DNA from 3 places in the Halomonas sp. 3F2F genome. Region 3 is predicted to be linked to each of the others. Evidence: predicted binding sites of a transcription regulator. Region 3 holds the regulator's gene; each other region holds the start of a gene.
The links. The regulator LexA, encoded in region 3, represses DNA repair genes until DNA is damaged. The targets are predictions, from matches to a motif close to TACTGTNTANNTANACAGTA.

Region 1 (9,735 bases), on a different contig from region 3:
GCGTAGTCGCCATTGGCGTGTTTCGCACAACTCACGTTTTATGAACGGCGCTCTTTACTGAGTGCTTTCCCCAAGCTGGCAAAATAGGCGCTGAATAGCGCGTTGATGCGTTCGCGCTGTTCGCCTTGTGGGTATAGGCCGTGTTCTGCCTCAGGGGAGGTTTTGGTGCCTTTCACCAGGAAGTGGTTTTTGATGCTGGCGTCTTGCACGAAAGCTTCAAAGGCTCGGGCGCATAGCTCTTCTGGTTTGCTGTAATAGAGCTGGCCGTGAGCTTTGTCCATGGCGACGGAGTGGTTGAAAAGCGCGCTGGGCTGCTGGCCGTCGGGGTGAAGCAGAATAGCATGGAAGCAGGCGAGTAGGCGCTGGTTGAGCGGGTGGTTAATCGGGGCTGCATCTGCTAGCCATGCCGCCGAAGCGAAGGTGCTAGTCGGCACGTTGTTAAAACACTTCTGGGCAATATAGTGATCGAAGGCGTGAAACCATTCGTGGGCAATGCTGCCAGGCCCTGCATTCTTGGCGAGCGAAAAGCTACGCTGGCTGGGGGCGTAATGGGCAGAAACGCCGGGCCTACCACCGCTGCCGTACTGTAGGGCTAACGAGCCACGCAGCTAAATCAGCGCTTCATTGCCGTGCAGTATCAGCATTAAATCGCACAGCGCATCGTGAAAAAGTTCGGCGGCGCGGTCGCGCTCTGCGGTGGTCACCCAGCGGCCTATTTCAATTGAGCGAAAATCGAACTGGCGACGGATCAGCGCAAAGCTGCTGGCACGTTCCGGGCGGTGCATTGGCCCTTGGCGGTAAAACTCTCGTGCTTCAATGCTCACGGCGTGCTCGCTAACCTAAAAAAGAAGTTCACTTAGCTATCTTATCGAAGGTAACGAGTCAGCGCCAAAGTCTGTTCGGCAAGCTTGCCTAATGTGTCTACCCTTATACCTAGGCAGCGAATGATGGGCTGCACTTTGTTGCACAACAGGGAGGGAGTATGGCAACGGCACATGTTTATCGCATGAAAACGGATGCGCACCAGTGCCCCTTTGGTTTGAAAACCGTTTCATTGCTGCGGCGTAAGGGCTACGAGGTGCATGACCACCCGTTAACATCCCGCGACGAAACCGATGCATTTAAAGCGAAAGAGCAGGTCGATACGACGCCGCAAACCTATGTTGATGATAAGCGCATCGGTGGCTATGAAGAGGTGCGCGAGTATTTGGGCTTAAACGTGCCGGGTGCTCAGGAAACATCCTATCGGCCAGTGATCGCTATTTTTGCTACGGCGCTGTTGATTGGTTTGGCGATTAGCTGGCTGGCCCATGGGGCGCTATTGACTGCGCGATTACCTGAATATGCAGTGGCTAGCGCCATGGTGTTGCTTGGGTTGCAGAAGCTTCAAGACGTGGAAAGCTTTAGCATCATGTTTCTGAATTACGATCTGCTGGCCAAGCGCTATGTGCCCTATGGGTATGTTTACCCCTATGCGGAAACCTTTGCGGGTATCTTGATGCTGGCGGGGGCATTGATCTGGCTGGCAGCACCGCTGGCACTGTTCATTGGTACGGTGGGTGCTGTGTCGGTGATTAAGGCGGTGTATATCGATAAGCGAGAACTGAAATGTGCCTGTGCGGGCGGTAATAGCAATGTGCCGCTGGGCTTTATTTCGTTGACGGAAAACCTTGTCATGATCGCCATGGGGCTTTGGATGCCGCTGAAGAGTCTGCTGTAACGCAAGTGAGTAGAAAAGGTTATGCGCCTTGCAACCCAGAAAACACGCCCCAAGGTTGAGTAAGTAACGCAAGACGCTATCGCACGCTTCACACTTAGGAGTCATTAGATGAGCAAGCGTATTTTGGTGGTGCTGACATCACATGATCAGTTAGGAGACACCGGCGAAAAAACTGGCTTTTGGTTAGAAGAGCTAGCAGCGCCGTACTATGTCTTTAAAGATGCAGGTGCAGACGTAACGCTGGCCTCGCCAAACGGTGGGCAGCCGCCACTTGACCCGAAAAGTGACGCAGACGATAGCCAAACCGGTGAAACGCGGCGCTTTAAGCAAGATGATGAAGCGAATGCGGCGCTAGCGGCAACGCATCGCCTAAGCGATATGTATGCGGGCGATTTCGATGCAGTGTTTTATCCCGGTGGTCATGGCCCGCTGTGGGACCTAGTGAACGATCAAGATTCCATCAAGCTGATCGAAAATTTTATTGCCCAGGGCAAACCAGTGGCGTCGGTATGCCATGCGCCTATCGTGTTGATTAATGCAAAAAATAGTCTTGGTGAACCACTGGTAAAAGGGCGCCAAGTCACAGGCTTTACTAACGGTGAAGAAGATGCGGTTGGCCTGACGGATATCGTGCCGCACTTGGTGGAAGATGCGTTGCAACAGTGCGGCGGCATCTACAGCAAAGCAGATGACTTTACGCCGTATGTGCGTGAAGACGGCCAGCTAATTACTGGCCAAAATCCGCCTTCTTCTGCGGCTACCGCCGAAGCACTAATGGCATGGCTGGAGGCCCGTTAAGCAGTACGTTTTTTAGCGTTAGAAAGCATGACGGCGGGCAGTGTGCCCGCCGTTTTTTATCTATTCAGCTACGCGTGGGAAACGCAAAAACTCCCGACTCTAAAAACGACCGATTTTAAAAACGATAGCTTAGCGATACTCCGGTGAGGGCTTGCCAATCGCTACCTAGCTCATCAACTATTGGGCTGTCGGCCGCGCTGCCAGTCAGGTGAGTTGCGCCGACGAAACCGGTAGCAGTCCATTCAGGGGTTAGGAAATAGCTAAGGCTGGCATTCACCCCCATGCGCCAGTAACCGCTATCTGGGTTATAAGCAGCCACGCCGCTACGTACGCTGTCTTGCATTGATACGCCAAACAGCGACTCGGTCCACTTCTCGTTTGAATAGGTAACGCTGGGCGATAGCGTGAAGAATGTCCGTTCGCTAACCGGCATACGCATAACAGCATTGGCTGAAAATTTCGCGCCTTCAACGTCGCCGCTTACCGGCGTGCTGCCTGCAACGCTATAGCGCCAGAACCCTTGCTGATAGCTAATCCGCAAGCCTAACGTGGCTCCGTCATCGACTTTTTCAAACCGGCTGATATCGCCCTTATTGTCTCGCCCAAAGGTGTAGCCAATGAACGGAGAGGCGGTCCAGTTTCCGCTACGGATAGCGTGCCACTCAATACCGTCGCGCACATTGATTGAGAGCTGGTCGCCGTACGTCAGGTTAAGGACAGGCCACGCTTGTGTTTCATAGTCGTCGCTGCCCAGGTAGTCAGGTGAGTAGGTTACGCCTGCGCCTATACTGCCTTCCCAGCTGTCCCCCCATGCGGGGGCAGCGAATGCGATGCTAATGAAAGCCGCTGCTAACCAGGGGGTGAAGTACTTATAGTTAGAAGTGCTTTGGGTCGCGCGAGAAACGAGAGTCGTCACGGGGTGTCCTTTAAATTGTTCAAACCTGCGTGATTGTATGTTTTTGTTTCAAACTACTGCAAGCGCTCTAGAGACCTGCGTGGTCCATGAATTGGAACTATTTTCTGTTTCATAGCTTAGGTTAGATAACTCAACGGCTATAGGGCGCACTGTGCACACATAGCGCTACAAGGAAGTGCAAGCAGGGAGTGCTTGTGGTGCACAAGGACGCATGAACAGGAGGTTCGTGAAGAAAAATCAAGGAGGACCTGATAAAACCCCGGCCAGTGCGATGGTCGGGGTTTTTTTATGGGCAAACGGCACTGCTGACTAACAAGCGTGATGATAAAACAGTGCGCTGAGTTTGCTCATTGGTGTGGATACCGCCGTTTGGCAATTCATGCAGCGTAGTGTAGCGCTGTCTTTGCCGGTGCCCTCAAGGCGAAATCGTTTTAGGTACGACGTTTTCGAGGATTCCGCGTTGCCGCAATGACGGCAAATAATATCCACACCGTAGATTGTCGGGCTAATCATGATATGTCTCACGCTGACCTCCTAACGTAAGGGAGTTAATGGGTTCAGTCGTGGTAACGTTCCGTGTAGAGGTGCATCCGTGACGATGCTTAAAAAGTATAAACAGCAAACGGCTAGTTCGCCATTTATATAAGCAGCTATCTGTTTATAAACGGGTAGTATAAAAATTTAAAAAAACTTATGTTTTGATATCCCAGGTTAATGTTTTTGACATATATGAGGTTCAAGGTAGGTAAACACAGGGAAAGGTGTTAGGGACGACCAAGCAGGAAGGCTTGTTAAACCAAGGATGCACGAACAGGACGTTCGTGAAGAAGGATTACGGAGGAAATACTACTACCCCGGCCAGGAATGGCCGGGGTTTTTTTACGCTAGTACTTGGCTACACTCGTTCTTCGCTAACTCTTCACTAACTTTCTTTTCACTACTTCTTTGCTTTTTTGGGCTTTGAGGCTTTTTTGTCTTCATCAGTATCAGGCTTGTCGCTACCCTGATGGCTAAGTGGGCTGGCCTGGTCAAGCCGTGGATGGTTGTCCAGGAATTCCCGCTGCAGGTCGGGTAGGGCATCCAGTGCTTTTAAGGTGTGGGTCAGCGCGTGAACTGCCGCGAGTACATCCTGGGTGTTGCCGGTTTCGGAAATAGTGTGCATGTTGCGAATCGGGAAGCCTATTGAGGTAGCTGCGCTATCAATAGAGGCCAGCACGCCTGCCATGCCGTCAGTACCCGTATCCACGCCAACGATGTCCCGCTGCAGGGGAATATCCTGCTCTTTGGCGGCGCTGGCGATAATGCGGTTGAGCTGTTCGCTGGCAATCGAGCCTACGGACATCGTGAAGCCTTTGCCCATTTCCAGCGGCTGCATGCGCTTGTCGCCAATACCAGGAGCAGCTATGTAGTCGTGGTTAACGTCTACGCCAATCAGTGCGTCTGGCTTTAGTTCGCCAGCCAATACGCGGCTGCCGAAACGGCCAATTTCTTCGTAGCTGGCAATGGCAAACAGCACGCGTACGTTTTCGGTGCCGCCGGCTTCTGCGATTAACTTCGCTACTTCTGCGGTAACAAAGCAGCCCAAGCCATTATCCAGGTAAGCGCCGTAGAAGGTGTTCGGGCTAAAACCAGGGCGAATGGGGCGGTCGAAAATAATGGAGTCACCTGGGCGAACGCCTAAATTCAGCACTTGCTGCTTTTTATTTTCGCCATGGATTTGCAGGTCCAGGTAGATCTGCTCTTTTTTGATACCTTTGCTGCCATCGCGCTGTGCAGGATCAGAAAAGTGAATAGCGCCCAAGGCTTCTACTGTACCGCCTTGGATGCAGCGATAGCTGCCGGGAGCGTCAGGATCTTCGCTGAATAGCTTCACTTCATGGCCGATAAGCACAGTCGGCAAGAAGGAGTCAGTGTTGATCCAGATCTTGCCGTCTTCGCCAATCGAGCGAACCTGCATGCGGATTTTGTCTGCATGGCCGATGATCATCACTTTGAACATGTCATCGCGGCCAGGATGGGTGTCCAGCACCACGCCAGCATTGCCTTTAAACTGATGCAGATGCCAGCCGCTGGGCGCGAAGCTTTCAAAGTAGGGCTTCAGTACGCCGTAGGTCATGGCGCCTTCCAGGCCTACCGGGCTGGGGGCAGCAAGAATATCGCGCATGATGTTGAACTGCGCGTCGGGCATGGGTTGCGTCCAGGGTTTGGCGCTGTCGCTCATGTTAAGCACTCTCCGTTGGGTGGTGTTCATCGCTCACTAGTCTGCCAGATTCTTGCTTCAGATGCGCATGGCTGGTTCGCCTAGAGAGACAAGAATTTTGGGCTTTGGTTATAAAATCCTCTAGGATAGGCGCTTTTTTCTGACAAGGTGGAAGGTCATGGCGTCTTCTGGGCAACCTCGCACTCAGTGGCTGGGCCGCTGGGGCTTTATGCTGGCAGCCACCGGTTCGGCGGTGGGGCTGGGCAATATTTGGAAATTCCCCTATATCACCGGGGAGTATGGTGGTGGGGCCTTTGTGCTGGTGTATCTGGCGTGCATTTTAGCCGTTGGCGTTCCAGTGATGATGACCGAAATTGCCTTTGGTCGGCGTGGGCGCGGCAGCCCGATTGATGCGATACGGCGCGTTGTCAATGAGTCTGGCCGCTCTTCTGCCTGGTCGCTGATTGGTTGGATGGCGATGCTTTGCGGCTTTATGATTCTGTCGTTTTATGTCGTGGTCGCAGGTTGGTCGTTCTCCTATTTATGGAAAATGCTCACCGGTGGCCTCGCAGGCAGTAGCGTTGATGACATGGCGGCGGTCTTTGGAGCCAATAATGCCAACCCGTTCATTCTGGGCGGTTGGAGCACCCTGGTGGCAGTGCTGACCATGGTGATTGTGGGCAAAGGCGTTCAGGAAGGTATCGAGAAAAATGTCAGTTGGATGATGCCTGGGCTGGTGCTCATGCTCATTCTACTGATCATCTTCGGGGTGTTTTCCGGTGGGTTTGGCGAGGCAGTGAGCTTCTTGTTCTCGTTCAACGCAGGCAGCCTCTCTAGTGAAGGCATGCTGGCGGCGTTGGGCCACGCCTTTTTCACGTTGTCGTTGGCATCCGGTGCGATTCTTACCTACGGTAGCTACTTGCCCAAAGGAGCTTCGATTGGGCGTACCACGGTAAGCGTGGCCATTGCTGATACCGTCGTTGCACTAATGGCGGGGTTGGCGATCTTCCCGGTCATTTTTGCTAACGGTATGAATCCTGGTGAAGGGCCGGGGCTTATCTTTATGAGCTTGCCGCTGGCCTTCCAGGCGATGCCAATGGGCACGCTATTTGGCATTCTGTTTTTCTTGATGCTCTCGATGGCGGCGCTGACCTCGTCTATTTCGATGGTGGAAGCCACGGTGTCGTGGTTATGCGATAACAAAGGCATGACCCGCAAATCTGCCTCTTGGGCGACGGGCATCGTGCTATGGCTGATCAGCACGCTGGCGATGCTATCGTTTAACCTGGGCGCTGATTGGACACTGGCGGGTAAAACCTTTTTCGACTGGCTTGATTACCTGACCTCGCGCTGGATGATGCCGCTAGGGGGATTGGGTACGGTCGTGCTGGCAGGTTTTGTGCTGAAAAGCGAAACCTTCCGCGACGAACTGGGCCTTGCGCCGTTGCCTTATGCGCTATGGCTGACCATGGTGCGCTACGTTAGTCCGTTGGGTATTTTGGTTATCTTTGCTGATGCCTTGGGGCTTTACCAAGTTTCGTTCGCGGTGCATTGGCCGTGGCTGCTAGCGGTTTTGCTGGTCATGGTCGCAGTGGGGGAGACCCTAAGCCCGCGGCTGCGCCAAGCGCTGCGCTCGCGCTAGCCGCTGTTGTTCACGCTTCACCCTGGCAGCTGCAATGGCGCCAGGGTGAGTGCCTGCCTCCATGAGTTCGTCCCAGCAGGTGGTGTAACGGTTAGAGCGGTGCGCACAGCGCAACTGCCACGGTGCTTCCGCCTCTGTCATTCCAAAGCGAATCGTGCCTTGCCCCATGCGCTGATTAATGGCGTCAACGGCGTTCATCAAGTGCGGGTGCGCTTTATGTGAAGGCTGCAACAGCGAAAGCTGATACTGCTGTGCATCGACTAAGTCCAATAGCATGACACCGGCTTTCATAAACTGAAAACCCGGCCGATACATCTGTTCCAACCCTTCGCGGACGGCTTCTAAAATGATGCGGGTATCGTCACTTGGCGATGCCAGGGGAATCATCGCGCTAGGTGAAAGCTGAGGCTGGTCTTTACGATGGCGGTTGGTGTTTAGAAATAGCAATACGGCGCGAGTAAGGCTTTTCTGCTGGCGCAGTTTTTCGGCACTGCGCTGAGCATGGCGGCGCAGCGCTGCGTGCAATTCCGCTTTTACGCCGGTTGCGTGGCCAAAAGAGCGTGACGTCATAATACGCTGACGCGGCTCTTCTAATGCGTTCATTGCCAAGCATGAGGTGCCACGTAGCTCTAGCGCTGTACGCGCAAGCACCACTGAAAATCGTTTGCGAAGTTGCTTTGGGTCGCACTCCCGCAACTGCCACGCCGTGCGAATACCACTCACCGCAAGCCGTTCTGCTAGGCGTCTGCCGACGCCCCATACGTCATTCACCGGCAGCTGTTTAAGCAGCGCCGTAGTGGTCGGGCTGTTGGCAGTGAGTAGGCAGACGCCTTGGTAGTGAGGCTGCTGTTTGGCAACGTGGTTAGCGAGCTTGGCTAGCGTATGGGTAGGTGCCAGCCCTACGCATACAGGTAGCCCTAAATAGCGGCGAACACGGCGGCGGACAACTTCCCCGAGCACTTGGCATTGAGTGTCGCTGAAGCCATCCAGGTAGATAAACATTTCATCAATAGAGTAAGGCGCGACGTCTGGACAGGCATCCCGCAGTAGCTGGGTGAGTCGTGCGGACATGTCGCCATACAGCTCGTAGTTTGATGACAGTAAGTGAATCTCTCCCCGTCGGCGCAAACCTTCCAGCTGGAAAGAGGGAGTGCCCATGGGGATTTCCAAGGCTTTCATTTCGGCCGAACGGGCGATCACACAGCCATCGTTATTCGACATCACGCCCACGGGTTTGCCTTCAAGCGTGGGGTTAAAAACACGCTCGCAGGCAACATAAAAATTATTGGCATCAACAAGGCCAATCATGGCAAATACTCATGCACCACAGCGCGCACCACCCCCCATAGCTGACAGTTTGTCTCTGCTAACGGCAGCGGTGGATAGTGGGGATGTGCCGAGCAGAGGTGTGGCGTGCCTTGATAGAGCGCATAACGCTTTATCAGTACTTCCTCTTCAAACATGGCGACCAGGATATGCCCTAAGCGGGGCGGTATGCTGCGATCTACCACCAGCAAATCACCTTCGAATATCCCCCAGCCTTCCATGCTGTCGCCCGCGGCGGTGAGGTAAAACGTGTGGTTGGGATGTTTAATCAGTCGCTCATTGAGATCTAACGTGCGTGGTTCGTAATCTTGAGCAGGTGAAGGGAAGCCGCTAAACCCAGCGCGGCCGTATAACGTTGGAAATGGCAACGGCTGAGAGGTTAACGGCAGGGCTGTCGCAACCATCGTTGTTGGAAATGTACTCGTTGTAAACGTACTTGTTGCCAACGTGGCTGTTTTTAAAACGGCGGGTTGGGACGGCATCGTCGGCATCCTCATGAATAAATAGTGTGTTTATATACAGTATTTATTCGTGGAAGAGAAATTGCAAGCGACGCTCAACGCTGGGGGGCTGGGAGCTACTGGCTTAGTGGGTGCAATTGGCTTAGCGAGCAAGCCACAGACCAACCACCAACGCACTTATCACAGTAATCAAGAACACAAGGTTGCGAGCACGGGTGTCACGACGTGGTTTCATAGTCATTTTCCTGTTGGTCATCATCGTTAAGAGCATTTCGCAGTAGTTGCAGCACGCAAGCGTTATCCGCATAAAAGCGGCAGATGCGCTGCGCTTAGCATGGTAACGTTTACGCCTTAGAGCGTCATCTGACGTATATGACATTGCTTGGTTATCCGGCTTTTAAGAGATCCTGCTTATGAATGAATCGACCCACGTCGGTACCGCTGCGCAGCCGCTTTCCCTGGCGAATGGTCGGCTGGCGGCGCTTAGCTGGGGGCGTAGCACTGCGCCTACTTGGGTGGCACTGCATGGTTGGCTAGACAACGCGGCGAGCTTCAGTCGGCTGGCGCCGCTATTGGTGAAAGCACTGGATATTCGCATTGTGGCGATCGACTTCCGCGGTCACGGGCATTCGGCTCATGCGCCTGCAGGAAGCGACTATGCACTATGGGACT
Region 2 (9,735 bases), on a different contig from region 3:
CATGCGGGCGAGTTCGCTGATACGCCCCTGTTCGTCCAGCAGGGCCATATGGGTCAGCGTGCTATCTCGTTTGGCGCGTTTTTCAATATGCAGGTGCTGATGCGCCTGAGCGGCGACCTGAGGCAGGTGGGTGACAGTCATTACTTGACCGTTTTCGCCGAGCTTGCGCAGCAGTTGACCGACAATTTCGGCCGTCGCTCCCGAGATACCCACGTCCACTTCATCGAAGACCAAGCTGGGAATGGTGGAGTGGGAAGCGGCCACCACTTGAATGGCAAGGCTGATGCGCGATAATTCACCGCCCGAAGCCACTTTGGTTAGCGGCCTAGCGGGCTGGCCTGGGTTCGCGCTAATCAGGAATTGGACGTGGTCCAGGCCTTCCGGCGTAGGCGTTTCACGCGGGGTAACGTCCACGTCAAAGCGTGCTTTACCCATCGCCAAGAACCCTAGTTGTTGTTGCACTTCTTTGCCCAAGTGAACGGCGGTTTTTTGTCGCGCCTCGCTTAGTTGTTTGGCATCGCTGCGATAGCGCTCGCGGTATTCAGACACTTGGTTGCTTAACGACTCCAGGTCGTCGTCGCTGGCTTCTAGCAGTTCGACTTCCTGGCTGAGTCGGGCATGCAGTGCGCAAATCTCTTCCGGGGCAACGTGGTGTTTACGGGCAATACGGTGGACATCGCCAAGCCGTTCTTCTACCCAGGCTAGGCGCTCTGGGTCTAGTTCAGTTGTACTGGCAAGACGATTTAGCTCGCTGGAAGCTTCCTCTACTTGAATGCGCGCATCGCTAAGCATAGCCAAGGTATTGGCCAGTGTGCCTTTGTCACTGCCGGGTAACGCGCTTAAATGGGCATAGGCTTGATTTAACAGCGACAGAGCGCCACCTTCATCGCTCGCGCAGCAGTCGGCGGCAAACTGGGTTTCACGCAGCGTCTCTTCCGCATGGGCGAGGGTATGCTGCTCCTCTTCTAGCGTTTGCAGCTCACCCTCTGCCAGTCCCAGTTGATCTAATTCTTCTACTTGGTAGCGCAACAGCTGCCGCTTTGCCTCAACTTCACTGCCTTCTTCGCTGAGTTTTTTTAATCGCCGCCGGGCGCTGCGCCACTCGCGGAAGGTTTCAGCTAGTTGCTGGCTACGCTCACGTAGCCCGGCATAATCATCTAGCAGGGCGAGGTGGGTTTCTTCACGCATAAGCGCCTGATGAGCATGCTGTCCATGGATTTGAATCAGCTGCTCGCCCAGCGATTTTAGGTCGGCGATGGTGGCGGGGTGGCCATTGATCCACGCTTTGGAGCGACCGCTGGCGGTAACCACACGGCGCAGCAAGCACTCTTCAGCAGGCAGCTCGCGAGCAGTCAACCACTCTGTGGCAGCGGGTAGGTGTTGAATATCAAAACGCGCGGAAAGGTCGGTGCGCTCACGTCCATGGCGCACGCTGCCAGCGTCGGCACGCTCGCCCAAACATAGGCCAAGGGCGCCGAGTAAAATCGATTTGCCTGCCCCAGTTTCCCCGGTAATCGCCGTCATACCACGGGTTAGGTCGAGTTCAAGGCGGTCAACAATAGCGTAATCTTGGATTGCTAGCTGCGTGAGCATAAGGCCTCCTGAGGCGGTGCGGCACAGAAGCTGGATACTTATCCAATAATTGTTGTTTTATACAGTAGTCTATAACTCACTTCAATGCCCCTCTTGAGATGGCTTTTATGGCCCCCATATAGCGTCCATACGTGGTTAATACTCGTTACTTAACCGAGGTGGCCGTTAATGCCACCGCTGCATACTTTTCAGGAGCTAGGCATGGCAAAAGAACCGCAAACCCCATTAGATGATGAGCTGGCCCGCCAAGAGCAAGAGGCGGAAGTCACCGAGCAAGCGGCTGAAGAGCGCCTGGTCGAGGGTGAGCTGGAAGGGTTAATCGAGGACGACGCTGCGTTAGAGGACGGCGTGGGAAACCCGGAAGCCGATATGCTAGCCGCTCAGGTGGAAGAGCTTGAGCAGAGCTTGGCGGAAGCTAAAGACCAAGCGCTACGTGCCGCTGCTGAAGCTCAAAACGTGCGTCGCCGAGCTGAGCAAGAGGCTGAAAAAGCACGCAAGTTTGCTTTAGAAAAATTTGTTAAAGAGCTGTTGCCCGTTGTTGATAGCCTGGAAAAAGCCCTAGAGAGCATGGAAGACGGAGCCTCTGACGTACATCGTGAGGGCGTTTCCATGACCCTCAAAATGCAGTTAGGCGTATTGAATAAATTTGGCGTGGAAAGCGTTGAACCCCAGGGTGAACCCTTCGACCCCCAAGTTCACGAAGCGATGGCGATGGTGCCGAATCCCGAGCTTGAACCCAATACCGTCATGGATGTGATGCAGAAGGGTTATTTGCTTAACGGCCGCCTAGTTCGCCCCGCGATGGTGGTGGTTAGCCAAAAAGCCAATTAAGCATTGGCTGACGCAAAGCAAAAAAAGCCCCTTGAAATGCTGCAAGCGGCCCCCAAATAAAGGGCAACCCGCGGGAAAACCCGCAAACGCTTTAAATTTCAAAAAGCAGATTTTTGACATCAGCTTTCAAACATCAGTTTTGTAACAACCGAATTCGAGGTTTTTGCTATGGGACGCATTATTGGTATCGACCTGGGCACCACCAACTCTTGTGTGGCAGTGCTCGATGGTGACAGCGCTAAAGTCATTGAAAATGCCGAAGGCGGCCGCACTACGCCTTCCATTATTGCTTACACCGACGATGGTGAGACGCTGGTAGGCCAGGCGGCAAAACGTCAGGCCGTCACCAACCCTGAGAACACCCTTTACGCGATCAAGCGCCTGATTGGCCGTCGCTTCAAAGATGATGTCGTACAAAAAGACATCAAAATGGTGCCTTACAAAATCGCCGAAGCCGACAACGGTGATGCCTGGGTTGAAGTAAAAGGCAAAAAAATGGCGCCGCCGCAGGTAAGTGCGGAAGTGCTGAAGAAAATGAAGAAAACCGCCGAAGACTACCTCGGCGAAGCGGTAACTGAAGCGGTCATCACCGTACCGGCGTACTTTAACGACAGCCAGCGCCAGGCCACGAAAGATGCGGGCCGCATCGCCGGTCTTGATGTTAAACGCATCATTAACGAGCCGACCGCTGCTGCATTGGCCTACGGGATGGACAAATCCCGTGGTGATAAAACCATCGCGGTATATGACCTGGGTGGCGGTACTTTCGATATCTCTATTATCGAAGTGGCCGACGTTGACGGCGAAACTCAGTTTGAAGTGTTAGCCACCAACGGCGACACCTTCCTGGGCGGCGAAGACTTCGACTTGGCGCTGATCAACTACTTAGTTGACCAGTTCAAAGCGGACAGCGGTATGGATCTGTCTGGCGACAACCTCGCGATGCAGCGCCTGAAAGAAGCGGCTGAGAAGGCTAAAATTGAGCTTTCCAGTGCCCAGCAGACAGACGTTAACTTGCCGTACATCACCGCTGACAACACTGGCCCGAAACACCTTAACGTGAAGGTGACGCGTGCCAAGCTGGAGTCGTTGGTTGAAGATCTGGTACAGCGTTCGCTCGACCCGTGCAAAATGGCGCTGAAAGATGCTGGTTTGTCTGCATCTGAAATCGACGAAGTGATTCTGGTCGGTGGCCAGACGCGTATGCCGATGGTGCAGAAGAAAGCCGCTGATTTCTTCGGTAAAGAAGCGCGTAAAGACGTCAACCCAGATGAAGCGGTTGCTGTTGGTGCGGCGATTCAGGGCGGTGTTCTTGGCGGCGACGTAAAAGACGTACTGCTGCTCGACGTTACCCCGCTGACCCTGGGTATTGAAACCCTGGGTGGCGTAATGACGCCGCTGATCGACAAAAACACCACCATCCCCACGAAGAAGACGCAAACCTTCTCCACGGCGGATGACAACCAAACGGCAGTGACGATTCACGTCGTTCAGGGTGAGCGTAAGCAGGTCTCGCAGAATAAGTCGCTGGGTCGTTTTGATCTTGCCGACATTCCGCCAGCACCGCGTGGTGTGCCGCAGATTGAAGTGGCCTTCGACCTGGATGCCAACGGCATTCTAAACGTATCGGCCAAAGATAAGGCGACCAATAAAGAGCAGTCTATCGTCATTAAAGCGTCCAGCGGTCTCACGGATGAAGAGATCGAGCAAATGGTACGCGATGCGGAAGCTCACGCGGACGAAGACAAAAAGTTCGAAGCGCTGGTGCAGCTGCGTAACCAAGCAGATGGCATGATTCACGCCACTCGCAAAACCGTGCAGGAAGCCGGCGATAAAGCGACCGATGACGAGAAACAAGCCATCGAGACCGCGATCAGCGAGCTGGAAGAAGCAGTGAAGACTGACGATCAGGACAACATCCAGCAGAAGCTGGACGCGCTGGCCGAAGTGTCTGGTCAATTGGCGCAGAAAATGTACGCCGAGCAGGCGGAAGCTGCTCAGCAGGCGGACGGCGAAAGTGCTGAAAATGCCAGCACCAAGCCAGAGGATGACGTGGTTGACGCTGAGTACGAAGAAGTCAATGACGACAAAAAGAAACAGTAAATCACCTCTATCTGCTAAGGAATGCGGTAGCGCGGGAGACAACTCCCGCGTTGCTGTTTCCGAAGCAGACGCCTAATTAAGTGCGTAGCTAACCAGGAGGCGTAGGACCCATGTCCAAACGCGATTATTACGAAGTCCTGGGTGTCGAAAAAGGGGCTGATCAGAAAGAGATCAAAAAGGCCTACCGCCGCTTGGCGCAAAAATTCCACCCTGATCGAAACCCGGACGATAACACTGCAGCGGAAAAATTCCGTGAGGTGTCAGAAGCGTACGAAGTCTTAAGCGATGGCGAAAAGCGCGCGGCGTATGACCAGTTTGGTCACGCCGGTGTTGACGGCCAGGGCGGCGGCTTTGGCGGTGGTGGGTTCGGTGGTGGTGGCGCTGGCGACTTCAGCGACATCTTCGGTGATGTGTTTGGCGATATCTTTGGTGGCGGTGGTGGCCGTCGTCGTGGACCTAATGCCCCCGCGCGTGGCAGTGATCTGCGCTACAACTTAGAGCTGGATCTGGAAAACGCCGTTTCCGGCACAACCGTTGATATCCGCGTGCCACGCCATATCGAATGTGACCGCTGCGATGGTGAAGGTGCTGAGCCTGGCTCTAGCAAAGAAACCTGTCCCACGTGCCACGGCCACGGCCAAGTGCGTATGCAGCAAGGCTTCTTCGCGGTTCAGCAAACCTGCCCGACCTGTCACGGTAGTGGCCAGCACATTAAAGTGCCGTGCCACAAATGTAACGGTGAAGGCCGCGTACGGGAAACGCGCACACTGTCGGTGAAGATTCCGCCGGGAGTGGATACAGGTGATCGCATTCGCCTGAATGGTGAGGGTGAAAGTGGTGTTAACGGTGGCCCGCCCGGTGACCTGTATGTTCAGGTATCGATCAAGCCACACCACATCTTCCAGCGCGATGGCAAACACCTGCAGTGTGACGTGCCAATTAACTTTGTTGACGCTGCATTGGGTGGGGAGCTGGAAGTGCCCACGCTAGATGGCCGTGTGAAGCTGAAGATTCCACCGGAAACTCAAACCGGTAAGCTCTTCAGACTGCGCGGTAAAGGCGTGAAGCCGGTACGCGGCGGCGCACCTGGCGACCTGCTTTGCAAAGTGGTGCTGGAGACGCCGGTCAATCTCAATGACGAGCAGAAAGACCTGCTTCGTCAGTTGCAAGAGAGCTTTGACGGCAGCAATAGCCACAGCCATTCGCCGAAGAAAACTGGTTTCTTCGACAGTGTGAAGAAGTTTTTTGAAGAGATGAAGCCGTAACGGCGATTCACTTCACAGCACATCAGCGCCCCGGCACTTTCAAGTGTTGGGGCGTTTTTTTGTTAACTAGTTATTGCTAATTCATTGTGTTGCATAGTGTAAAATAGTGGGTCTGATGGGCTTATCGCTTAATCGCTAACCGATACCCTTTTAAAGCGTGGATTATTTGCACATAACTTATTAGCACATAAGGACGAGGGCAAATGCTAGCGGATGAAGAGTCTCGCCCTGGGTTGGGCATTGGGCTGCGAGTGCTTTCTGGCGTGCTGTTCACCGGCATGTTGGTGTGTATTAAAGCGGTGAGTGACGAGGTTCCGGTAGGGCAGTCGGTTTTTTTCCGCTCGCTATTTGCGCTGTTGCCGATTGTTGTGTTTTTGATGCTACGTCGCGAGTTTCCGCAGGGATTGGCGACGCGCCGTCCACTGGGGCACGCGTTGCGCTCGGGCCTTGGGGCAGCGGCAATGTTCGCATCGTTCGCGGCGGTGGCCTTGTTACCTGTCGCGGAAACTACGTTGTTAGCCCAGCTGACGCCCGTGTTTATGGCATTGGGTGGTGTCTTGCTGCTGGGGGAGCGCTTCTCGCTTTATCGGGCGGGCGCTATTGCGTTGGCGTTAGCTGGGGTGGCGGTGCTGGTACTGCCAGGGCTTGAGGCCAGTCGCGAGCAAGGGCAGCTGGCTGGCTATGCACTAGGCGCGCTGAGCGCGCTGTTAACCGCTGGAGCGCTGCTAACCGTACGGCGCATTTCACGTACCGAAACAGCCGGTTCCATTGCCTTCTACTTTATTCTGGTCTCTGCGCTAGCGGGGTTGGCAACACTGCCCTTGGGCTGGGCACCGCTTAAGGGTGACGTGGTGTGGTTGTTAGTGCTGTCTGGCTTGTTTGGCGGTTCGGCTCATATTGCGATGACGCTGGCGCTACGTTACGCCGAAGCGTCACGCCTAGCGCCTTTTGAATATATTGCGTTGGTGTGGCCTGTGTTAGCAGATTGGATGCTGTTTGGCCTGCCGGTTTCTAGCGGCTTTTTGCTGGCATTGCCGTTGCTACTTAGCGGGGTCGGGCTGGCCACACTAGAAGGCCGCCGGATTAAACGGCTTCTTCGACAATAAGCTGAGGGCGGCCCTTTGAGCATGGCTCAATACGCGCCGTCACTTTGTAAACTTGGCGCAGTAACTCAGGTGAGATTACCTCCTCGGTTGAACCGCAGGCGATTAAACGGCCGTTCTCTAACACCATGGCTGCATCAGTGAAGCGCAACGCATGCCCGAGGTCGTGAAGGGCAACCAGAATAAGCATGTTGCGCTCATCGGCAAGGCGCCGCAGTACGCTTAGCAGGTTGATTTGGCGGTTAAGGTCAAGCGCTGAGGTAGGCTCATCCAGCATTAAAATTTCAGGCTCTTGAACCAGCGCCTGGGCGGCACTCACCAATTGGCGCTGTCCGCCGCTCAGATCACCGATATCGCGTTCGCCAAGTGCGCTGATATTGAGCTCTTCAAGCGCTCGGTCGACCTGGGTAAGGTCTTCAGGCTGCACTTTTAGGCTGCGCCCTTGCATACGTGCCAGTAGCACTGATTCGTACACCGTTAGCACTGCTTTTGCCCCCGTATCTTGAGGCATATACGCCACTGGGCGTTCGGCACTGGTGCCACTGACAATCACCTCACCGTCCCCTTTTAGCAGGCCTAAAATACGGCGAAACAGGGTTGATTTACCTGCTGCGTTAGGGCCAAGCAGGGCGACAACCTGGCCGCCCTGAAAGCGCGGCGTTGTAATGTCCTGAATAATAGGACGGCGCCCGTAGCGAGCAGAAACGTGGTTAAGTTGTAGGGTTACCATGATGCCTTCTTATGGTTGAGTACCAAAAATAGGAAGAAGGGAATGCCCACGAGTGATGTGATAATGCCAATGGGAATAATGGTGCCTGGGATAATGATTTTGGAAATCACTGAGCCAACCGAAAGAATAAGCGCGCCGCATAAAGCAGAGCCGGGCAGGAAGAAGCGCTGATCCTCACCCAGCAGAATGCGCGCAATATGTGGCCCTACTAGGCCGATAAAACCAATAGTGCCGACAAAAGCGACGGCAATCGCTGCAAGCAGCGACACCAGCACTAAAACTTCTAAGCGTAGTGTGCGTGGGTTGACACCCATGCTTTCGGCCTTGGTATCCCCTAGGCGCATAGCGGTTAGTGCCCAGCCGTGGCGCGCCAGTAACGGCATAACGGCTGCCAGTACACCGAGTGCAATCCAAAACTTTGGCCAGGTTGCCTTGGTGAGACTGCCCATGGTCCAGAAGACAACAGCGGCGACAGCCTGTTGGCTGGCAAAAAACTGAATCAATGCCATTAATGAGTTAAAAATAAACACCATCGCAATGCCTAGCAGTACGATCGTTTCCACGGTGACGCCGCGCTTAAGGCTGAGTGCGTGAATTAAAAAAGCGGTCACCATTGCCATCAGGAACGCATTGATGGGGACAACATACTCAATGGCCGCAGGAATGATCGCAACGCCAAAAGCCAAGCCCAGGGCAGCGCCAAAGCTAGCGCCGGCCGAAATGCCTAACGTAAACGGGCTGGCTAGCGGGTTGCTTAGGATCGTTTGCATCTGAGCCCCGGCCACCGAGAGGCTGGCACCGACCACTAACGCCATCAGCGCCACGGGCATGCGAATTTCCCACAAAATGACACGTGCCTGCTGGCTAACAGACTCCGGGGTAAACAAAGCAGCAACGACTTCGCCAAGACTGTAGCGTGCAGGGCCGAGTGCAAGGTCAATACACAGGCTTAAGAACAGTGCTATGACCAGCGCCGCCAAGATCATTTGGCGACGAAATACCTGGGTGCGATAGAAGGCGCGCCCGTGGGACACGCTATTCATAGCAGTGCTGTCAGTCGCCATTTAAAGATATCCAATAACCGGGTGCATAATCGATAGGCAGAAAGCGATCGTGCAGCTCGCGCATTGTCGCTTCAGGGTCGAGATCGTCAAACAGTTCGGGGTGCAGCCATTTCGCCAATTGCTGAACAGCAACAAAATAGTAAGGACTGTTATAGAACTGATGCCAAATGGCGTGGAAATTTCCAGTGTCGACCGCTTCAATACCGGTCATGGCGGTGCGCTCGGTGAGTGCTTCGAGTTTCGCGCGAGCATGATCCATGTTTGCGCCTGGTCCTACTCCTACCCAAGCGCCTCCGGGAACGTAAGCATCCCAATTGCCGCCCGTGACAACGACGTGCTCGGGGTTAGCGGCAATAATTTGTTCAGGATTCAAATTGCCGAAGCTGTTAGGAATAATGCCTTCGGCAATGTTGTTGCCGCCAGCCAGGGTGACATACTCGCCAAAGTTACCAGGGCCAAAGCTCATGCAGCATTCATCTGAATACCCGCCTGCCCGGTCAATAAATACGCTCGGGCGCTCTGGGTTGGCGTCCTCAATAACATCAGTAACCCGCGCCATCTGCTCTTCAGCAAAGGCGATGAATTCCTCGGCAGCGGCTTCATCTCCCATCAGCTGGCCAATAATCCGCATCGAGGGAATGGTATGTGCGATGGGGTCTTCACGGAAATCCACATAGACAATAGGGATATCCAGCTCGGCTAACTTATCGTCATAGGCGGCGTCTTCAGTGGCCGCTTTCGCCTCAATATTCATCAGTATGACGTCAGGGTTAAGTGCCGCAGCTTGCTCAACATCAAAGGTGCCATCTTTGAAGCCACCAAAGGTGGGGATTGCCTCAATGTCGGGGAAACGTTCCAGATAGCGGGCGTAATTGTCGGGATCCGCCTGAGAAAAGTCTTCCCGCCAGCCAACCACATGGGTAAAAGGCGTTTCTGGTTCCAGCAGGCCAAGCAGATAAATTTGCCTTCCTTCGCCCAAGACAACCCGCTCGGCAGGCGCGTCTAAGGAGACTTGACGGCCTGCAACATCGGTGACGGTGATGCTA
Region 3 (9,735 bases):
TTATTCTAGGGCAAGACCCTTATCACGGCCCAAACCAAGCTCATGGGTTGTGCTTTTCGGTGCAGCCGGGTATCCAAGTGCCTCCCTCTTTGGTCAATATTTATAAAGAATTAGCTGCTGATGTCGGGTTTACACCCGTGCGACACGGCTTTTTGGAGTCTTGGGCAACCCAAGGTGTGCTGCTGCTTAACACCGCATTAACGGTTGAGCAGGGTAATGCCGCTTCTCATCGTGGCAAGGGGTGGGAACACTTCACCGACTGCGCGATTGAAACCGTCAGTCGGTATGCTGAACCGTGCGTTTTCTTGTTGTGGGGCAGTCATGCTCGCCAGAAGAAAGTTCTGATTGATCAGTCGCGCCACTTGGTGTTGGAATCCCCGCATCCTTCGCCACTCTCAGCGCATCGAGGCTTTTTTGGCAATCACCACTTTTCCCGTGCCAATCAGTTTTTAGCAGAGCATGGGCGTTCGCCGATTGAGTGGCAATTGCCGGAAACCCCTTAACCTGCTGGTCAGTTGCGGGTAGAATGGCGCGCAATTTTGTAAGCTTGTCGATGCGACTTAGGTCGCCATCCTGAATCCCATGCAGCGAGGAAGTCCCATGAGTGTCTACGCCATTAATCATCCGCTTGTTCAACATAAGCTGGGACTGCTGCGCGAAGCCGATTTGAGCACCAAAAGCTTCCGGGAGCTAGCAGGCGAAGTGGCTAAGCTGCTGACCTATGAAGCAACAAAGGGGCTAGAGCTCGAGGATCATGAGATTCAAGGCTGGAACAACGAGCCTATTGCGACGCGTCGCTTAAAAGGTAAAAAAGTAACGGTTGTGCCAATTCTGCGAGCTGGTTTAGGCATGCTGGAGGGCGTTACTGACCTGATTCCTAGCGCACGCGTCAGCGTGGTGGGTCTTTATCGGGATGAAGAAACTCTTCAGCCGGTGCCTTATTTCGCCAAGTTCGCCAATGATATTGAAGAGCGCATGGCACTTGTCATCGACCCGATGCTTGCGACCGGTGGCTCAATGGTGGCGACGTTAGATATGTTGCGTGAGCGTGGTTGTGAGCATATGAAAGTTATCGTGCTAGTAGCTGCCCCTGAGGGCATTAAGCGTGTTCAGGATGCGTACCCAGATGTTGAGATCTACACCGCATCCGTTGATGACCGGCTAGATGAGCACGGCTACATCGTGCCTGGTTTGGGAGATGCAGGCGATAAGATCTTCGGAACGCGCTAAGCACCCCGACTAACAATGCCCCTTACGCTTCGCGTTGGGGGCATTTTTTTGGCTAACCACCGACAACGAAAACATTGGAAACATTTAGATGAAACATTCAGCAAGTCATGAGTCTTGGCCCAAAATGCTGCTGACAGGTGCGCAAATGCTATTCGTAGCCTTTGGTGCACTGGTATTGGTTCCGCTGTTGACTGGTCTAGATCCCAGTGTCGCACTATTTACCGCGGGTATTGGTACGCTGGTGTTTCACGGAATTACCAAGCAGACGGTGCCGGTATTCTTGGCGTCATCATTTGCGTTCATTGCTCCCATTCAAGGCTCGATAGCAAGCTTTGGCGTGTCAGCCACGCTGGGTGGCTTAATGGCAGCAGGGGTGGTGTACGTTGCCATTTCTCAAGTAGTACGTGTTAAAGGCACTGCTTGGCTGCACAGGCTGTTACCGCCTGTTGTGGTCGGACCAGTTATTATGGTGATTGGTTTAGCATTGGCGCCAGTCGCTGTCAGTATGGCAACAGGAGAGACAAGCGATAACATTGGCTATGGTCAAGCGATTTTCCTTTCCATGGCCAGTTTGCTGGTAACGCTGATATTAGCTGTCTTCGGGCGTGGCATTCTTCGCTTGGTGCCGATAATGGGTGGTATTGCAGTGGGGTATGGTTTGGCGCTTGTTATGGGCGTTGTCGATTTCACTGCGGTGCGTGATGCTGCTTGGCTATCATTGCCCAGCTTTACCGCGCCGAGTTTTCACTGGGCGGCTATTTTGTTCATGATTCCTGTCGCGATTGCTCCTGCGGTGGAACATATCGGCGATATGGTGGCGATAGGCTCAGTGACACGCAAAAACTATTTAGAGAAGCCTGGTCTTCATCGCACCTTGTTAGGCGATGGGCTGGCGACAATGGCGGCTGCGCTGTTTGGTGGTCCTCCCAATACAACCTACTCAGAAGTAACGGGGGCAGTGACGCTGACTAAGGCATTCAACCCCATGTACATGATCATCGCCGCGGTGATTGCGATTGTACTGGCCTTTGTAGGCAAGCTGGGCGCGTTACTGCAAACTATTCCGGGCCCTGTAATGGGCGGTATTATGACGCTGCTGTTTGGTTCGATCGCAGTGGTTGGTATGAATACCCTGGTGCGTGCAGGCCAGTCATTAACTGCGGCGCGTAATCTCGTGGTGGTTTCGTTAATTTTAGTATTTGGGATAGGTGGAATGCAGTTTGGAGGTGGTCAGTTCACCCTCCAGGGCGTGAGCTTAGCCGCGTTAGTTGGCATTGCGCTAAACTGGCTGTTACCCGCTGAGAAAGAGGGCGAATAGCCACTCAATCATACCCACCGGTTGGTCATTGGGAGTTGTTAATGGAAGAGGCAATTGATAGCCCATTTCCTGTACTCGGCATTGCCGCGTGGAGTGGGACTGGTAAGACGACTCTGTTAGCGCAGCTTTTGCCTCGCCTGCGCGAAAAGGGGCTCAGGGTGGGGGTGATAAAGCATGCCCACCATAGCTTTGATGTCGATCAGCCAGGAAAAGATAGCTATAAACTTCGTCAGGCTGGCGCTGCGCCTATGTTGATTGCATCCCGAGAGCGTTTTGCCATGATGCAAGAGACACCTGGCCAAGAAGAACCGGATCTTGGCTACCTCTTGTCACTGATGATTACCCAGGCGCCAGATTTGGTCATTGTGGAGGGCTTTAAGGCGTGGCCAATTCCTAAGCTAGTCCTGTACCGTGCAGGGATTGGCGATGTTTCTATTGTCAGTGGCGACTGGGTACAGGCGGTAGCGTCAAGTGGCTCGCTGCCTCCATCAATTATCCCAACAGCTAAGCGGCTGGACCTGAATAATATTGAAGCGATCACTGAGTGGGTAATCGAGTGGATGGATGCTCAACCCAATGTTGTGGCTAACTAAATTAGCAGCTTCCAAAACAGTATTTTTATAACACCGTGGCTTGATTAAAAAGGTAACGATATGCAGCTAACTCACCTCAATAAACACGGCGAAGCCAACATGGTCGATGTCGGAGATAAGCGAGAGACTCGCCGCGAGGCGGTAGCGTCTGGGCGTATCGTTATGCAGCCTAAAACGTTGCAGCTGTTGAGTGATGGCGAGTTGCCCAAAGGCGATGTGCTGGCGACCGCGCGCATTGCGGGTATTCAGGCAGCAAAGCGCACGCATGAGTTGATCCCGTTGTGCCATTCATTAGCGCTTTCAAAAGTCTCTGTAGATTTCGCTATTGATCACGCTAACGGCTGTGTTGAAGTCTCCGCGCTTTGCCGCCTTAACGGACAGACCGGGGTAGAAATGGAAGCTCTGACAGCCGTGTCAGTGGCTTGTCTGACGCTTTACGATATGTGTAAAGCGGTGGATAAAGAGATGCGCATTGACGCCATTCAATTGGAAAGTAAGCGGGGCGGTGTTCGTGGCGATTATCAACGAGGTGTGCCAGAACCAATTGTGACTGGCGGTGGCGTTGCAGGAGAGGTTCGCTTAGGCGAGCGATGTGCATCCCCTTGCGTGCGGGTTAAGTTTCTTGCTGAGCTGCGTGAGCGGGTAGAAGAGAGTGACCTTGCCATTGGGCTTGATCAACTGCCAAGTCGAGATGTGGCGGGATTGAAAGCGGCGTTAAGCGCTATGGATGCACGCTTTAATGTGTTGTCAGAGCAGCGCACGTTGTGTGCTATCAATCAAGTGATGGCCAACGATAGTGCGCGCCTTACCGATGAGGATGAAGTGGCCTTCTTTCCTCCAGTGACGGGTGGGTAATCAGATGGCTGATATTACAGAGACTGAATTGGATATTGCTGTCAGGGTTCAAGAAGCAGCGTTTAAAATGGATGATGGCTATGAAAGTGCGCTGCGCAAGCGCACCGATATCGGCGCTATTGTCACCTTCACGGGATTTGTGCGCGACTTTAATGAATCCCCTGATGTTATTGGGCTGACTCTTGAGCACTACCCAGGGATGACCGAGCGCACATTAACGCAGATTGGTGAGCAGGCAGGTCAACGCTGGGCGTTACAGGCCGTACGGATTATTCACCGCATTGGTGATTTGACGCCGGGAGACCCTATTGTGCGGGTGCTGGTGGCCAGTGCTCATCGCCGCGATGCTTTCCAAGCCTGCGACTTTATTATGGACTTTTTAAAAACCCAGGCGCCGTTTTGGAAGAAAGAGCACTCCCGCCAGGGGGCTTACTGGGTAAAAGAGCGGCATACTGATCAGCAAGCTGCAGAACGCTGGTAGACGATATTGCCAGCAGCATCAATATCGCCAATGGCTTTAACTATCGCTAATGGCTTCTGAAGAGGGCATTTCGGTTGCCATTATTTGTAAATGTACGTCTGGCATATGCTGAAGGTGATTAGCGAGCCAATGAATTAGCCTCGGTTGCAGTGCTTGACGCAAATCGGCCAATGTCTCTGCTGCTATTTCTAATAACTGATCATCTAGCCATTCGCTGAAACTATCTTCATCGAGTGGGCTGGTACCGCTGGCATCCAGCATCAAACGGCCAATGCGGCACCAGCCAGTGTCGGTAGCCGTAACGGGAAGCGCTAAGAACAAACTGCCGCGCCGCGATGAGTGAGAGCCGGTATCGAGCCCTGGATGAGGCACGACGCTATTCTGATTAACGATGCAGGGCGGCTGGGGATAGCGTGCTTCGCAGCGTAAGCCTAGATTGTCGAACATCAACATGTCGCCATTTACCGGTGCGAGCGGGGCGTTAATGCCGAGGCTGGTGGCAATTTCTTGATGGGCAGCCTGATGGCGCGCCTCCCCATGCACCGGCAGCAATGTTTTTGGCCGAACCCATTGATACAGTTTTCTCAGCTCATCTTCGGCAGGATGCCCAGTCGCGTGTAATTCTGGGTGGTTCATCTCATCGAAAATTGACACCCCAAGCTGCGCTAGGCGTTTTTTCAGTTGTTCAATAGGGCGCTCGTTGCCTGGTATGGCTTTGGCAGAAAAAATGATGCTATCGCCTGGCTCAAGATCCACAAACGGGTGCCTCCGCTGTGCTAAGCGTTGCAGTGCTGCACGTGGTTCGCCCTGGCTGCCCGTCGCAATAATCACCACCTCTTCTGGCGGCAGGTAGCCTAAGTCATGGGGCGGTACTAGCGGCGGAAAGTCGTCTAGATACCCTAGGCCCTTCGCGACACTCACCATGCGTTCCATTGAACGGCCCATCAAGCTGACGCGTCGGCCGCACTGTTGGGCAGCAATTCCAATCGCTAATACGCGGGCGAGGTTGCTGGCAAAGCAAGATACCACCACGCGTCCTTTGCACTGTTTTAAGGTGTGAGCGAGTGCTTTAGCAACATCGCCTTCACTGCCGGAATGGCCGGGCATCGGGGCGTTAGTGGAGTCGCCTACGACGAGATCGATAGGCGCGAGCGCACGAAATTGAGCAGCGTTAATGGGCGAGCCAATTAATGGGGTAGGGTCTAGTTTCCAGTCCCCGGTGTGTAGCACGCGATAGTCGCCTGCCTGCATTAGGATTGAGCAACTTTCTGGAATCGAATGGGTAACGTGAAGGTAACGCAGCGTGAAGGGGCCGAGCTCCATTGCATCACCCGGTTCCACAACGTTTATAGCGGCGCTACTAAGCTGATGTTCTGCAAACTTATGGCGCAGCAATCCCGCCGCTAACGGCGTTGCAAAAATAGGGCAATTCCACTTAGGCCAGAGCCACGCCACGGCACCAATATGATCTTCATGGCCATGGGTAATGTAGAGTGCCTTTGGGGTAATATTGAGTGCTGCTAATGTATCTGTATTGGGCACCTGCAGCGGGGAATTGGGTAGATCTTGGCGAATCATCATGCCGCAGTCGACGGCGATCCACTCATCATCGTATCCATACAGCGTAAGGTTCATTCCAATTTCACCACACCCACCTAGCGGCAGTAGGCGCAGGGGAGGGCGACGGCGGGGACGAAGTTGAACGCGTGGTGGGTGCATCAGTAATGAAAAGCCTAAAAAGTAAGACCTTAACTATACGGGAAGGCAGGGGCGGGTAACAATCATCGTGGCATTTGGCTGCGGTGCTTCCTTGATAAGCATAAGGTACACTATTTCGCCTATATACCGCTTCCCTACCGCTGGTAGGTGCTTGTCGAACGTGCCGTTAAAATATGTCAAGAGTGTTTATTTATGTCTCATTATTACCGTTTGGTGGTTTCTTGCCCTGATCAAGTGGGCATTGTGGCGCGTGTCTCAAGCTTTATTGCTCAACAAGGTGGTTCTATCACTGAAGCAAGTCAGCACTCTGATCTTGAGACCGGCCGATTCTTCATGCGATACGAAATTTTGGCAGATTCGTTGGGTATGTCGGCGGAGGCGTTACGTAGTGCGTTTGAGCCGGTGGCTAAAGCCTTCAATATGCAGTGGTCGCTCGTCGATACTCAAAAGCGTAGGCGTGTGGTGTTGATGGTGTCGCGGGAGTCTCACTGCCTGGTTGATCTGCTTTATCGTTGGCAGGCTGGGGAGCTTGATTGCGATATTGTCGGGGTTATTTCAAACCATGAGGATATGCGATCACTCACTGAGTGGTATGGCATTCCTTACCATCATGTGCCCGTAGATCCTGATAACAAGCAGGTTGCTTTCGAGCAGGTGCAAGCTCAGATTGATAGCGCAAGGGCTGACTGCATTGTGCTGGCACGTTACATGCAGATTTTGCCACCTTCGCTCTGCTCGCGTTACGCGGGACGGGTGATTAACATCCACCACAGTTTCTTACCCTCTTTTGCCGGTGCTAAGCCCTACCATCAAGCTTACCAGCGTGGCGTTAAGCTAATCGGTGCTACCTGTCACTATGTCACCGAAGAGCTGGATGCTGGGCCGATTATTGAACAAGATATTCATCGGGTAAGTCATTGCCACACGCCAACGGATCTCGTGCGCTTTGGGCGCGATGTCGAAAAAGCGGTATTGGCGCGTGGTTTACGATGGCATTTAGAAGACCGAGTATTAATCCATGGCAATAAGACCGTGGTGTTCAGCTAAGCATGCTGTTTAGATACGCAGTGTTTTTAGTCAATTCAAGTTTACAGCTGGCTTGTCGTTAACTGAACGGGTAGATAGGGGCATCCATGTCTTTCGCGCAAAGTGTTTTAGCTCCCTGGGCATTGTTGCTGACGTGGTTGGTATCGTTGAGCGTGCTTGCGTGGATGATATGGCTGCGCCCTTGGCGAGTGCTGATAGGCGATGTGGCTCTTCAGCATCGGTGGTTAGCCGCGACGCTCGCTGTGGTGTTGATGTGGCAACTGCGTGCTCAGGCAGTCGATTGGTTAACCCTGCACTTAGTCTTCACTGTCTTAATGACGTTGCTATTCAAAATGCCTCTCGCATTAATCAGCAATGTGCTGATTAATGTTGCAATGTCAGCTATAGGTCGCAACGAATGGGTGTTACTAGGCGCTAATGTATTGGTAACCGGCATTGTACCTGCGGTCATTACTGGTCTGGTATGGCGATGGGTAGACCGGCGCCTGCCGGATAACTTGATGATCTTTTTATTCGTATGCGGCTTTTTTGGCGCAGCGCTGGCAACACTGGCAGGAGGGTTGTCGGCGGTCTTGCTAATCATGGTGGCGGGTACTGACTCTGAAGCTGTGTACTTAGCCCAAGAGTATGCGCGCTTCTTACCCCTGTTAATGCCCTCCGAGGCTTTTATCACAGGGATGTTACTCAGTATTTTATTGGTGTATCACCCGAGTTGGGTAGCTACGTTTAATGATCGTCGCTATATAGACTCTCAGTAACATTGCGATAGCCGGTGAGTATCTCTATCGAGTGCCTCACCGGCATTTACACTTACTCGCTTATCCCAGTGCTTGGCCGTTACCGCCACGTATGACACCAACTCCCACCCCTTCAATATCCAACTGCTGCGTACGTAGGTCAATTTCTATGGGCGCAAAGTCGCTGTTTTCAGCAATCAGTGTCACCGTATGGCCCTGTCGTTTAAAGCGTTTTACAGTGACTTCATCTTCTAGCCTTGCCACCACAATCTGGCCATCACGAACCCGGTCGGTGCGATGCACGGCAAGAAGGTCGCCTTCCAGTATGCCAACATCCTTCATTGACAAGCCTCGCACCCGAAGAAGGTAATCCGCTTTGGGGGTAAAGTATTCAGCGGGGAGTGGGCAATAACGATCAATGTGTTCCGCTGCTAGAATCGGGCTTCCTGCGGCCACTTCGCCAATGACTGGTAAGCCATTCGGTAGTGGTTCTACGTTGGCGGCAGGCGCTGTTGCCGAGACATCACCGATATCCTGTGGTTCCTGATTAGGCAGTCGAATCCCCCGCGAGGTGTTACGGATAATGCGGATGGCACCTTTGCGCTCAAGCGCTCGTAAATGCTCTTCAGCAGCGTTAGGAGAACGAAAGCCTAGCGCTTTGGCAATTTCTGCGCGGGTCGGCGGATAGCCGAATTCAGACATCGTTTTAACAATAAAATCAAAAACATGCTGTTGACGAGCAGTAAGAGGACGCGACATAACAAACTCCAAAAAATTGAACAAGACAGTGGCTACATGTCGGCTTAAACAGTATGTGGTTAAGTATACAGTATGTTGCTCTGTCCAGTACATGCTAGAGCGTTTCGCTATGGCATGGCAGTCATTATGCGAATGGTGCCAGGAATGGAGATAGGAGCGACGAGTCTGAGAGGCTATGGCAGTGGCAAACCCGATAGCGTCTGATAGCTGGTGTTTGAATGGCTGCCTAGGCTGCATTTTAGCATCGGGGAAAAAGCTAAAGATAAGTGATTGAGCCAAATAGCGTTATGGCATAGTATTTAACGATGTTTTAAACACTCGTTTTCTGGAGGGCGCTATGGCGCAATCTGATACGGTAACACGTATCCTCGATACCGCTGAGGTGCTGTTTGCCGAGCGTGGTTTTGCCGAAACATCGCTACGCAATATCACCAGTAAAGCGCGGGTTAATTTGGCGGCTGTCAATTACCACTTTGGTTCCAAAAAGGCGCTTATCCAAGCGGTGTTTGCGCGCTATTTAGACCCCTTCTCGCAACGTTTTCACACGGCGCTTGATGAGCTGGAAGCGCAGTACAACGGTGATGTGATTCCGCTTGAAGTGCTGTTGGAAACAATGGCAAGCACGGTGTTGGCAGTGCCAGCTGAGCGCAATAGCCTGAAGGTGTTTATGCGTCTGCTAGGGTTGGCGTATAGTCAGGCACAAGGGCATTTACGCCGTTATATCCAACAGCAGTACGGAGACGTGTTTACCCGCTTTACTGAGCTGGTGCGCCAGGCAACGCCAGATTTACCTGATGCTGAGCGTTTTTGGCGACTGCATTTCATGCTGGGTACCGTGATTTTTACGCTGTCGGGTTTAGATGCGCTGCGAGACATTGCCGCGAAAGACTATAATGAGCAAGTGACCGTCAGGGATTTGGTAAGACGTTTACGCCCTGTCGTGGTTGCTGCCATGAATGCTCCGCTACCGCCTGCTGCTGATGAAGGACATTATGC

Region 1: a site for LexA is predicted at 9,107-9,126, ahead of INT21_RS14480 (LexA family protein). Genes of this name have one in related genera too.
Region 2: a site for LexA is predicted at 1,641-1,660, ahead of recN (DNA repair protein RecN). Genes of this name have one in related genera too.

Annotation. Positions count from the first base shown of each region.
Region 1 covers NZ_JABUZE010000134.1:6,032-15,766, forward strand. The annotation lists partial or broken gene INT21_RS14445 (CLCA_X family protein) at 39-824, opposite strand; gene INT21_RS14450 (MauE/DoxX family redox-associated membrane protein) at 983-1,720, shown strand; gene INT21_RS14455 (type 1 glutamine amidotransferase domain-containing protein) at 1,829-2,518, shown strand; gene INT21_RS14460 (MipA/OmpV family protein) at 2,634-3,434, opposite strand; gene INT21_RS14465 (M20/M25/M40 family metallo-hydrolase) at 4,372-5,655, opposite strand; gene INT21_RS14470 (sodium-dependent transporter) at 5,813-7,276, shown strand; gene INT21_RS14475 (Y-family DNA polymerase) at 7,238-8,584, opposite strand; gene INT21_RS14480 (LexA family protein) at 8,581-9,006, opposite strand; gene INT21_RS14485 (alpha/beta fold hydrolase) at 9,477-9,735, shown strand, end outside.
Region 2 covers NZ_JABUZE010000052.1:53,424-63,158, reverse strand. The annotation lists gene recN (DNA repair protein RecN) at 1-1,593, opposite strand, end outside; gene grpE (nucleotide exchange factor GrpE) at 1,795-2,424, shown strand; gene dnaK (molecular chaperone DnaK) at 2,593-4,527, shown strand; gene dnaJ (molecular chaperone DnaJ) at 4,638-5,792, shown strand; gene INT21_RS06395 (DMT family transporter) at 5,996-6,898, shown strand; gene INT21_RS06390 (ABC transporter ATP-binding protein) at 6,876-7,625, opposite strand; gene INT21_RS06385 (FecCD family ABC transporter permease) at 7,619-8,689, opposite strand; gene INT21_RS06380 (ABC transporter substrate-binding protein) at 8,679-9,735, opposite strand, start outside.
Region 3 covers NZ_JABUZE010000029.1:34,265-43,999, reverse strand. The annotation lists gene ung (uracil-DNA glycosylase) at 1-503, shown strand, start outside; gene upp (uracil phosphoribosyltransferase) at 601-1,230, shown strand; gene INT21_RS02865 (uracil-xanthine permease family protein) at 1,319-2,548, shown strand; gene mobB (molybdopterin-guanine dinucleotide biosynthesis protein B) at 2,590-3,141, shown strand; gene moaC (cyclic pyranopterin monophosphate synthase MoaC) at 3,202-3,996, shown strand; gene moaE (molybdopterin synthase catalytic subunit MoaE) at 4,001-4,477, shown strand; gene INT21_RS02845 (ribonuclease J) at 4,514-6,112, opposite strand; gene purU (formyltetrahydrofolate deformylase) at 6,389-7,243, shown strand; gene INT21_RS02835 (energy-coupling factor ABC transporter permease) at 7,330-8,001, shown strand; gene lexA (transcriptional repressor LexA) at 8,062-8,739, opposite strand; gene INT21_RS02825 (TetR/AcrR family transcriptional regulator) at 9,077-9,735, shown strand, end outside; gene INT21_RS02820 (L,D-transpeptidase) at 9,732-9,735, shown strand, end outside.